Regions from separate parts of the uncultured Paenibacillus sp. genome, predicted to be linked through region 2. Evidence: riboswitches for the same ligand, from Rfam matches in the RefSeq annotation. Region 2 holds a riboswitch; each other region holds the start of a gene.
What was found. Region 2 has a riboswitch for cyclic di-AMP ahead of RWM61_RS18780 (ubiquitin-like domain-containing protein). Riboswitches for the same ligand answer to the same signal wherever they lie in the genome.

Region 1 (3,270 bases), on a different contig from region 2:
GTCATTCGCCAGATTCTCCGTCCGCGGCTTAACGTCCGGCCAGGTATATTCGCACTTGAAACCCGGCTGCAATCGGACTGGGAGGTCACGCTGCTGGCTTGCCTGATTACCTTGACGCCGGGCACGCTGACGCTGGATGTTTCGCGCGACGGACGGATTCTGTATATCCATGCGATGGATATACAGGACGCGGCGCAGCTGTCCGAACAGATTAAAGGAAGCTTCGAAAAAGCGATTATGGAGGTGACGCGGTGATGGACTACTTGCTGAGCGCATCCCTGGTCATATTGTCGCTGGCAATTCTCGGCTGCATGTACCGCTTGCTCAAGGGGCCTTCGATGGCCGACCGGATTATGTCCCTGGACACGATCGGCGTCATGTTGCTCTCGATGACCGCCGTCCTCTCCATGCTGTTGAAGACGGCGGTCTACCTCGATATTATCCTTGTCATCGGCATTGTTACGTTTATCGGCACGACGGCGTTTGCGAGATTCATCGAAAGGGGTGACGTCATTGAACGCGGGGACTTTGGCGACGGCAGGTGAGCTGCTGATCGGCATCCTGGTGCTGATCGGAGCTTTGCTCAGCGCGCTGAGCGCATTCGGGCTCGTTCGGCTGCCGGACGTTTATTTGCGGTCGCATGCCGCGACCAAAAGCGCGACGCTCGGCGTGCTTTTGGTGCTGGGAGGCGCGTTCCTGTATTTCTGGCTGTATCTGGAGCATGCCAGCGCGAAGCTGATTCTGGGTATCGTGTTCGTATTCATGACGGCGCCGGTAGCGGGGCATTTGAATGGAAGGGCCGCCTACCGTACGGGCGTTTCCTTGTGGGGCGGGAGTGTGCAGGACGACCTTAAAGCGGTGGTGAAGCGGGAACGCGAAGGGCGATCGGGCTCGGAGACGGATTTCTGAGAAACCTCTCATTTACCTCATAATTGTTTGACTTCTCTAATCTTTCAGTTTATTATAACCGTACGCTTAGTTTTCGGCTGTTGAGCCGGAAAGCGGGGGAACCAGTTTTTTGGGGCGAGTCATTCAGGTTTTTTGAATGTAGGGTACCATCTTACCCGAGTCCGTCAGCTAACCTCGTCAGCAGTGGATGGGTCTGTTTCTTTTCAAGCTAATTTAGACATGCGGACCCTTTTATAGGGTCTTTTGCGTCTTTTTGGACCCCTGCTGGCGGAGCTGTGCTTTTTTTAACTCCTCGGCCCGGGGTTCATTTTATTTTAATAGTCGAGAGGGGGAGTTGTGTGGGGGTAATCGACATACATAACGGGCGAAGGAAATGCATTTAATCCATGTTTGACGATGCGAAAAGTAGTTATATAGCTGCTGGCATACACACAATTGTGTGTTCAGAAAATATATGGGAGAGGCTGTGGGATGGATTGAAAAAAGCTTTGCTGTTGCTGTTGGGTCTGGTGTTTGCGGCGTTGATCGCCGGTTGCGGTCAATCCAATAACGCGACGGAAGGGACGTCGGGGCCGGATACGGCTGCCGGCGGCACCGCAAGCGGAACATTGGCGGAGGCAAAAGAGAGAGGGTACATCACGGTCGGCTTCGCTAACGAGAAACCATACGCTTACAAGACGGCCGACGGGGAATTAACCGGGGAAGCGGTGGAAATCGCGCGGGTCATTCTGGCCAATCTCGGCATCGAAGAAATGAGAGGGGAGCTGACCGAATTCGGTTCCTTGATCGGGGGACTTCAGGCCAAGCGGTTCGATCTGATTACGGCGGGGATGTTTATCAACCCGAACCGCTGCGCGGCGGTGCTTTTCGCCGACCCGGAGTACAGCATCGGAGAAGCGATCGCGGTCAAGAAAGGAAATCCGTTGAACTTGAGCAGCTATGCCGGCATTGCGCAGAACAAGGATGTGAAGGTGGCCGTAATGACCGGCGCTGTGGAAATCGGCTATCTGGAAGACTCGGGTGTGCCGAAGGAGCAAATCGTTCAGGTGCCGGATCAGGCGTCGGCGATCAGCGCGCTCCAGGCGGACAGGGTGCAGGTCATTACGATGACGGGACCGGCGCTGCAGGCGATGCTGGACTCGGCGAATGACGCCGATATCGAGCGGGTCGCCGAATTCGAGCAGCCGGTGATCGGCGGCAAAAGCGTGCGCGGTTACGGGGCAACGGCGTTCCGCCAAGCGGATGCGGCCTTTCGGCAGGCGTACAATGCGGAGCTGCAGAAATTGAAGGATTCGGGCGAGCTGCTGACGATCCTGCAGCAATTCGGCTTCACCGAGCAGGAGCTTCCCGGCGACGTGACGGCTGTAGAGCTGTGCAAGGAATAAGGCATAACGATGCCGAGTTCATGGATCGACTTTCTGCCTTCTCTGCTCGAAGGGGCGAAAGTGACGGTGCAGGTGGCAGTTGCGGCTTCGGTTCTCGCCATCATCGCTTCTTTCACTGCAGGACTGTGCAAGCTTTCCAGGCTTTGGGCGGTGCGCGCCGCGACTGCCGGATACGTGGAGATTTTCAGGGGAACGTCGTTGTTGATTCAATTGTTTTGGTTATACTTCGCGCTTCCCTTTCTCGGGATTGAGCTCCCCAAAATGTGGGCGGCCATTCTGGCGGTGGGCCTTAATTTCGGAGCTTACGGCTCCGAGATCGTGCGAAGCTCGATCCTCGCCGTTCCGAAAGGACAATGGGAGGCCGCGTTGGCTCTGAACATGAAGCCATGGCAGAGGCTTGTGCATATCGTCATACCGCAAGCGTTCGTCCGGATGCTGCCGCCTTTCGGAAATTTGCTTATCGAGCTGGTCAAATCCACATCCCTTGTCTATTTCATTACGATGGCGGATTTGACTTATCAGGCTATGGTATTGAGAAACAACTATATCTCTTTCACAACCGAAATTCTTGCGCTGCTGCTTCTCATCTATTTTGTCATTTCCGCGGTCGTTGCTTTCGGCATTCGTATGCTTGAGCGGAAGATGGCGGCAGGGAGGATGTAGCGATGTGGGATTGGAGTTTGGTTGCCGACATCTTGCCGGAGCTGTTGGCCGCTTTGAGAATGACGGCAGCCGCTACGCTTGCCGGGTTTGCCGCGGCCTGTGTCGGCGGCCTTGTGCTCGCAGGCGCCGTTCGTTCCGGTTGGAAGCCTGTGTCATGGTTTGCAAAAGGATTCATCGGGTTTATTCGGAACACGCCGCTGCTTGTTCAGGTGCTGTTCCTGTATTACAGCCTGCCGGTCATGGCCGGTATATCGCTGTCTGCTTTTTCGGCCGGCGTCATCGGACTTGGCCTGCATTACAGCACTTATTTGGC
Region 2 (3,270 bases):
CCTATTCTGATGCTCGGCGACCAGGACAAATTGGAGGATATCTCCGCCATGTCCGACATCATCCGTTCGATCGCCGGGTTGCACAGAGGCAAGTTTCACCTCTATTACCCAAGAGAGACGCTAATGAAACACAAAAATCATTTCGACACAGAAATTCGACAATTTTTCGAGCTTTGACAATCGGTATATGCAGGGAGGGAAACGTTGCGACATGCTTATCGACACTCACACTCATTTGGATTCCCCGAAATTCGACAACGACCGGGAAGCGGTCATTGCCCGGGCCGTTGAAGCCGGCGTGGGCAAGATGATCAATATCGGTTTCGATCGGGAGACGATTCCGACGACGATGGCGCTGGCGGATCGATATGATTTTATTTACGCAGCCGTCGGCTGGCATCCTGTGGAGAGCATACAAATGCGCGAGGGTGATCTCGAATGGATAGAGGAACTGTGCAAACACGAGAAGGTGGTGGCGATCGGGGAGATCGGATTGGACTACCATTGGGACACCTCACCGAAAGAAGTGCAGCATCGCGTGTTCCGCGAACAAATCCGGCTGGCCAGGAAGATCGGCAAGCCGATCGTGATTCATAACCGAGACGCGCATGAAGATATCGTCCGGATTTTGCGGGAGGAGAAGGCGTCGGAGGTCGGAGGGGTGATGCACTGCTTCTCGGGAAGTTGGGAGACGGCTAAGCAATGCCTGGATATGAATTTCTATATTTCTTTCGGAGGACCGGTTACGTTCAAAAATGCGAGGGTACCGAAGGAGGTTCTCGGCAAAGTGCCGCTCGACCGGATTTTGGTGGAAACGGATGCGCCATACCTGGCTCCCGAGCCTTACAGAGGCAAACGGAACGAGTCCGGACACGTGGTTTATGTGGCCGAGGCTGCGGCCGAAATTGTGGGCATAAGCCGAAACGAACTTGAGACGATCACCACGGAAAATGCCAAAAACTGTTTTGGGTTTCGGTGATTTTGATCACGAAAGGGAGAATTCGAGATCTATCCGGTGAAAAAAGTAATCTTTGTTTGCGAAATTGCAGCTTTTTTACGGGATTTTCCGGAAATAAGCTATATATCGTCTTTAAAGCGTTCTTTACAATGTAGGTCTAAAGGCTGTATGATTTTCCTCAGAGCTTGATGTTGTATCCCATTTCCAGATCGCTTAATCTCCATTCGGAGAGCGGGGGAACCGATACGGCGCTACGCCAACCCACAGCGGACACGTCGTATATGAATTCTTCTTGGGGTGAATTTTTGCAACGATCCATATTTAGGATCCGAGCGAAATAGGGCAACTCTCATGTCCGAACCCGACAGCTAACCTCGCAAGCGTACATAGAGAGGTCGTCTCGTGCATCCACATTTCCCAATGTGAATCTTTGTCTTCCGCGGAAGCCACGAAGGATCCTCTGTCGTCGGCTTCTTTTATTTTGCGAATATCGCAGAATGCCTCGACATAGGGTTACAGGGGAGGTGGACCGAACGGGCGTATCTCTGGGGGCAGGGCGTGCGTGCTGTTCGGCGCATGAAAATAACATATAGTCGCGTCAAAGACAATCATGCATCACTCTATGACGGCGGGGCTATGAAGGAGGACCGAAGAAGTGGGTGTGTTCCGGGTATTGGAATCCCATGGGCAACGATCATCCAGCATGACTTTCGCGTTGCGATGGAAGCATGGAAACTTGCGTTTGATTCTGCTTAGCGCTATTATCTCAATCGCTATGACTTTCATGTTGTTGGTGTTGGTGTACGGAACGGCTGACAAAAGCGTCTCCGTAGTATTGAATGGACAAGAAACCGTTGTTTCAACCAAGCAATGGTCCCTTCAACGCCTATTGGATGAACAAGCCATCACGATCGGACCTAACGATCAGGTATCGATGCCACTCAGCGCGGCCGTCAAAGACGGCGACCGGATCGTTGTCGATCAAGCGGTGCAAGTGACGGTGAAGGCGGATGGAAAGGCTGAAACGTTCTACACGACGGCAAGAACGGTGGGAGCGGCGATCGGGCAAACCGATATAAGTATCCGTGCGCAGGATAAGGTATATCCATCCTTGAATACGGAGCTCAAAAGCCGAATGAACGTAACGGTAGTGCGGATCGACAAGCAGCTTGCGGAGACCGAGCACGTACTGCCGTTCACGGTAGTCAAGAAAAACGATCCGAACTTGGACACCGGCAAAACGAAGGTTGTTCAGAAAGGCCGGCAAGGCCTGATCGTCAAAAAGTTCGAGAAGACGTTCGCGGACGGCAAGCTGGTGGAAACCAAGCTGCTGACCAAGTTTATGGAGACGTCGAAGCGGGATCAGATTGTGGCTGTCGGTACGAAGAAGCCGGAGCCGGAAGTTGTTGTGCTGTCGGCAAAGTCGCCCGAAACGGCGGCCGTCTCGAAGCAGGGCGTTTCGTTCAAGGCGAAGAAGGTGCTGAAGAACGTGACCTTAACCGCCTATACGGCGGGCGTGGAATCAACCGGAAAGAGCAAAAGCGATCCCGAATTCGGGATTACGGCATCCGGCGCCAAGGTAAAAGAAGGCCGTACGATTGCCGTCGATCCGAAGGTCATTCCGATCGGCTGGTGGGTATACATCGAGGGCATCGGCTTCCGCCGTGCGGAGGATACCGGCAGCGCGGTCAAAGGCAACAAGATCGACGTTTACTATGACAGCAGGCAGTATGCTTTGAAGTTCGGCAGGAAAAAAGGCTTTACGGTATACGTGTTAGGTCCGAATAAGCCGACCGCGGCCTAATAACAGGCTGTACAGCCGTTCGGCAACTCGTGATTAATCCTATGAGACTGACGGGATTTTATGCCTGTCCCAACCTCTATGCGCGGCCGCTCTTTTCGGGCGGCTTCGGTAGAGGTTTTTATCTTGTTGGCCATGTATAGCTTTAGACGATCGAGGTCACCCTTAGGTTGCAGCGAAGCCGCGCTTCGGGAAAGGAAATTTCTGCAATGCTGAAAGAAGTTATTGTCGTTGAGGGGAAAGGCGATACCGCAGCGATTAAAAGGGCCGTCGACGCGGATACGATTGAGACCGGAGGCTCGGCGGCGGGCGAAGAGGTGCTTCGGCGGATCGAGCTCGCGGCGGAGCGGAGGGGCGTCATTATTTTCACCGATCCGGATCATGCGGGCGAACGGATTCGGCGTATTGTGGCCGCCCGCGTGCCGGGCTGCAAGCATGCCTTTCTTCCGCAGGAAGAGGCGACGTACAAGGGGGACATCGGCATCGAGCATGCGGCGCCCGGAGCGATCAG
Region 3 (3,270 bases), on a different contig from region 2:
ACATCCTTCTCCTGCAGCGTATCCGCCGCCGTGGGCGCGATGATGACGCCGTTCTTTTTGTTGATGGCGACGATGCTGCAGCCGAATTTGGCGCGCGGATTCAGCTCCTTCAAAGACATGCCGTCCAGGCATCGCGGCACGGCAAGCTCGGCGATCGTGTAATCCTTCGACAGCTCGATATAATCGAGCAGATTCGGCGACACGAGCTGATGCGCGACGCGAACCCCCATATCTCGTTCCGGATAAATGACGCGGTCGACGCCGATTTTCTCCAGCACGCGGCCGTGCAGCTCGCTCATCGCTTTGGCCACCACCTGCTTCACGCCGAGGTCCTTCAACAGAATGGCGGTCAATATGCTGGCTTGAATGTCGTCGCCGATCGCCACGACGCCGCAGTCGAAGTTGCGGACGCCGAGCGAACGCAGCGCTTCTTCATCTGTGGAGTCCGCCGCTACGGTATGCGTCAGCACTTGGCTCATTTCATTGACGATTTCTTCATCCATATCGATGCCGAGCACTTCATAGCCGAGCTCGACCAATTCCTTGCCCAAGCTGGAGCCGAAGCGGCCCATGCCGATGATGACGAATTGGTTCTTTTTCACGTTGTCCGATCTCCATTCTATCCGATGATCATTTTGCCTTCCGGATGGCGGTACAGCTCTTTTTCCGAACGCGGTCCGAGCGCATAAGCGAGCGTCAGCGGACCGACCCGGCCGATAAACATGGTGAGGGCGATAACGGTCTTCCCGAAGTCGGTCAACTGCCGCGTCAGCCCGGTATCCAGTCCGGCCGTGGAGAAGGCGGACACCGTCTCGAACAGCAGCCGGATGAACTGGCGGTCCTCAATCGCCGACAGCACCATGGTGACGGCGATGACCAGCGCGAGCGACAGCATCGTAATCGTCAACGCTTTGTAGATGCGTTCCCGGGCGAGGCGATGCTTGAACAGCACGATATCTTCCTTGCCGCGGATCATCGCGATGACCGCGCCGATCAGCACCGTAAACGTCGTCGTCTTGATCCCCCCGCCCGCGGATCCCGGCGATGCGCCGATAAACATGAGCATGACGATGAAAAATTGCGTCGCCTGCCGCAGGTCTGCGACGATGACCGTATTGGAGCCGGCCGATCTCGCCGATACGGATTGAAATAAGGATGCCCAGATTTTGCCGTCCCAACCGAGCGGCTGCAGCGTGTTTATATACTCGAAGATGAATATGACCGCGGTCCCGATCGCGATAAGGGCGGCCGACATCGACAGCACGACTTTGGAATGCAGCGTAAGCCGCCTTTTTTTTCGGTAATCCACCAGGTCCGACAAGACGACGAAACCCAGCCCTCCAAGTATGATTAACCCGATTGAAACAACGTTTACAATCGGATCGTCGACATAGCGGGTAAAACTGCGGAAATCGCCCAAAATATCGAAGCCGGCGTTATTGAACAGCGACACGGAGTGGAACAACCCGTAGTACGCGGCTTGCCCCAAAGGCATGTCGACCGCGAAGCGGACCGTAAACAGCACCAGGCCGGCCGCTTCGATCGCCAGCGAATAGAAGACGACCCGCCGGATCAGCCGGACGATGCCTTCCATGCTGCTCTGATTCATCGCTTCCTGCAGAATGAGCCGTTCCCTGAGCGAAATCTTGCGTCGCAGCACAAGGGCGAACAGCGTGGCCATCGTCATGAAGCCGATCCCGCCAATCTGTATAAGAAGCATAAGGATGATCTGGCCAGGCATACTGTAGAAGGTGCCCGTGTCCTCGAGGACCAAGCCTGTCACGGTAGTGGCCGACGTCGCCTCAAACACCCCGTGCAAATACCGCTGGCCCTGGCCGTCGGCCGTGGCGAATGGCATCGACAGCAGCAGGCCGCCCAGCAGGATGATCAGTGCGAACCCGGTAACCAGAATTCTCGGCGGCGACCAGTTCGATATTGAAAACAAACGTTTAAGCACAACCATCACCCCGGGCCGTAATCGGAAATGAAGCATAAAAAAAGCACTGGAAACCCAATGCCGTGTGCGTATGAGTCCTGTCCCGACAAGCCTACGAGGTTAGCTGACGGATTCGGGCGCGAACAGGCCGCCCTATCCCGGCAAACGGTACGACCGTCCGCCCGGAATTCACCCCATGCCGCTTGCAGCCCGCTGTTGCGTCGGTATGCGGCGGCATTATGGTTCCCCCGTTTTCAACAAGAAATTCGGCTTCTATGCGATTGTAGGTTAAATAAGACCGACGCCTATGATTATAGTCCGATCGCAAGCCGTTTACAAAAGGATAAATCACTTAAAGACGGGCAAACTCGATCATAATCCGCTTGTTTTCCGATATAAAGTCCGGTTTGCTTCGATTATCGGTTCATTATCTCGGCTCGTTTCGGGAATCCGGGCCTTGCGTTGGTGTTTCTCACGCAAAATATGATAAGGTACATGTAGACGTGAGACCGATCGGAAAATGTGAGAAGAGGTGTTGCCATGCAACAAGCGAACATCGAACCCCGCTGGCATGTGGTATACGGTTTGGGGACCGTCTGCCTCGCCGTCTTTCTGCTGTTTCAAGTGATCCCCTCCACGGCAAGCTCGTTCTTCAGCTCCGAGAGTCCGGACGTGATCGGGGAAACCGCGGCCGAGCAAAAAGCGTCCTCCTTCGTGCGGACGAACTTCGGCGGAACGGTGTTGTCCGCGGCGGCGGTTCACCAATCGTCCAAGCTGCTTACCGGTTATTTAGCGAAGGAAAAGCTGACCGACGCCTACGATGAACGGTACGGCGGAGACTATCCGCTCGATACGTATCAGGTGGAAGTACGCAGCACAACAGGGCAAGAAGACCGGATAACGAGAATACATTTCGTGAACGTACATATGGAAACCGGCGCCATCGTGGCATGGAATGAAGTAAGTGGCGGCCCCGAAGCCGATCGGGCGCCGCTGCCCTACGATGCGGCGGTATTGGCCGCCAAAGCGTTCGCGGAGCAGCGCGGATTCCGCGGGCGGGAGCTCCAGGTTCGCGGCCCGGCTGACGGCGGTTTCGAACGCGACCAAGCGGTCGTGATCGACGTCCCCGGGGCAAAGGCGGGAGACGCCCGGCTCGAGCTTCGCATTCTGGCGGCGAAGTCGCCCGATGATTCGGTAACGATCGTCGACTACAAGCCGGCTTTCCAGGTTCCCGACACTTACACTGCTTATGTGGAGCGCCAGGATCGCATCGCGTCGCTCATGACATTTGCCGGATCGCTGGGCGGGTCGCTTGTCCTGTTTGTGCTCGCCAT

Region 1: it holds a riboswitch for cyclic di-AMP, as region 2 does, so the genes downstream of both, ehuB (ectoine/hydroxyectoine ABC transporter substrate-binding protein EhuB) here and RWM61_RS18780 (ubiquitin-like domain-containing protein) in region 2, are expected to answer to the same signal.
Region 3: it holds a riboswitch for cyclic di-AMP, as region 2 does, so the genes downstream of both, RWM61_RS01000 (TrkH family potassium uptake protein) here and RWM61_RS18780 (ubiquitin-like domain-containing protein) in region 2, are expected to answer to the same signal.

The regions. Positions count from the first base shown of each region.
Region 1 covers NZ_CAUPYC010000020.1:13,895-17,164, forward strand. Annotated here, with positions in the region: gene RWM61_RS08830 (Na+/H+ antiporter subunit E) at 1-255, shown strand, start outside; gene RWM61_RS08835 (Na(+)/H(+) antiporter subunit F1) at 255-545, shown strand; gene mnhG (monovalent cation/H(+) antiporter subunit G) at 514-909, shown strand; cyclic di-AMP (ydaO/yuaA leader) riboswitch at 963-1,105, shown strand; gene ehuB (ectoine/hydroxyectoine ABC transporter substrate-binding protein EhuB) at 1,386-2,294, shown strand; gene ehuC (ectoine/hydroxyectoine ABC transporter permease subunit EhuC) at 2,304-2,957, shown strand; gene ehuD (ectoine/hydroxyectoine ABC transporter permease subunit EhuD) at 2,960-3,270, shown strand, end outside.
Region 2 covers NZ_CAUPYC010000088.1:10,170-13,439, forward strand. Annotated here, with positions in the region: gene RWM61_RS18770 (HD domain-containing protein) at 1-177, shown strand, start outside; gene RWM61_RS18775 (TatD family hydrolase) at 212-979, shown strand; cyclic di-AMP (ydaO/yuaA leader) riboswitch at 1,159-1,357, shown strand; gene RWM61_RS18780 (ubiquitin-like domain-containing protein) at 1,614-2,762, shown strand; gene rnmV (ribonuclease M5) at 2,969-3,270, shown strand, end outside.
Region 3 covers NZ_CAUPYC010000002.1:17,333-20,602, reverse strand. Annotated here, with positions in the region: gene RWM61_RS01005 (TrkA family potassium uptake protein) at 1-602, opposite strand, end outside; gene RWM61_RS01000 (TrkH family potassium uptake protein) at 620-1,957, opposite strand; cyclic di-AMP (ydaO/yuaA leader) riboswitch at 2,030-2,218, opposite strand; gene RWM61_RS00995 (CPBP family intramembrane glutamic endopeptidase) at 2,477-3,270, shown strand, end outside.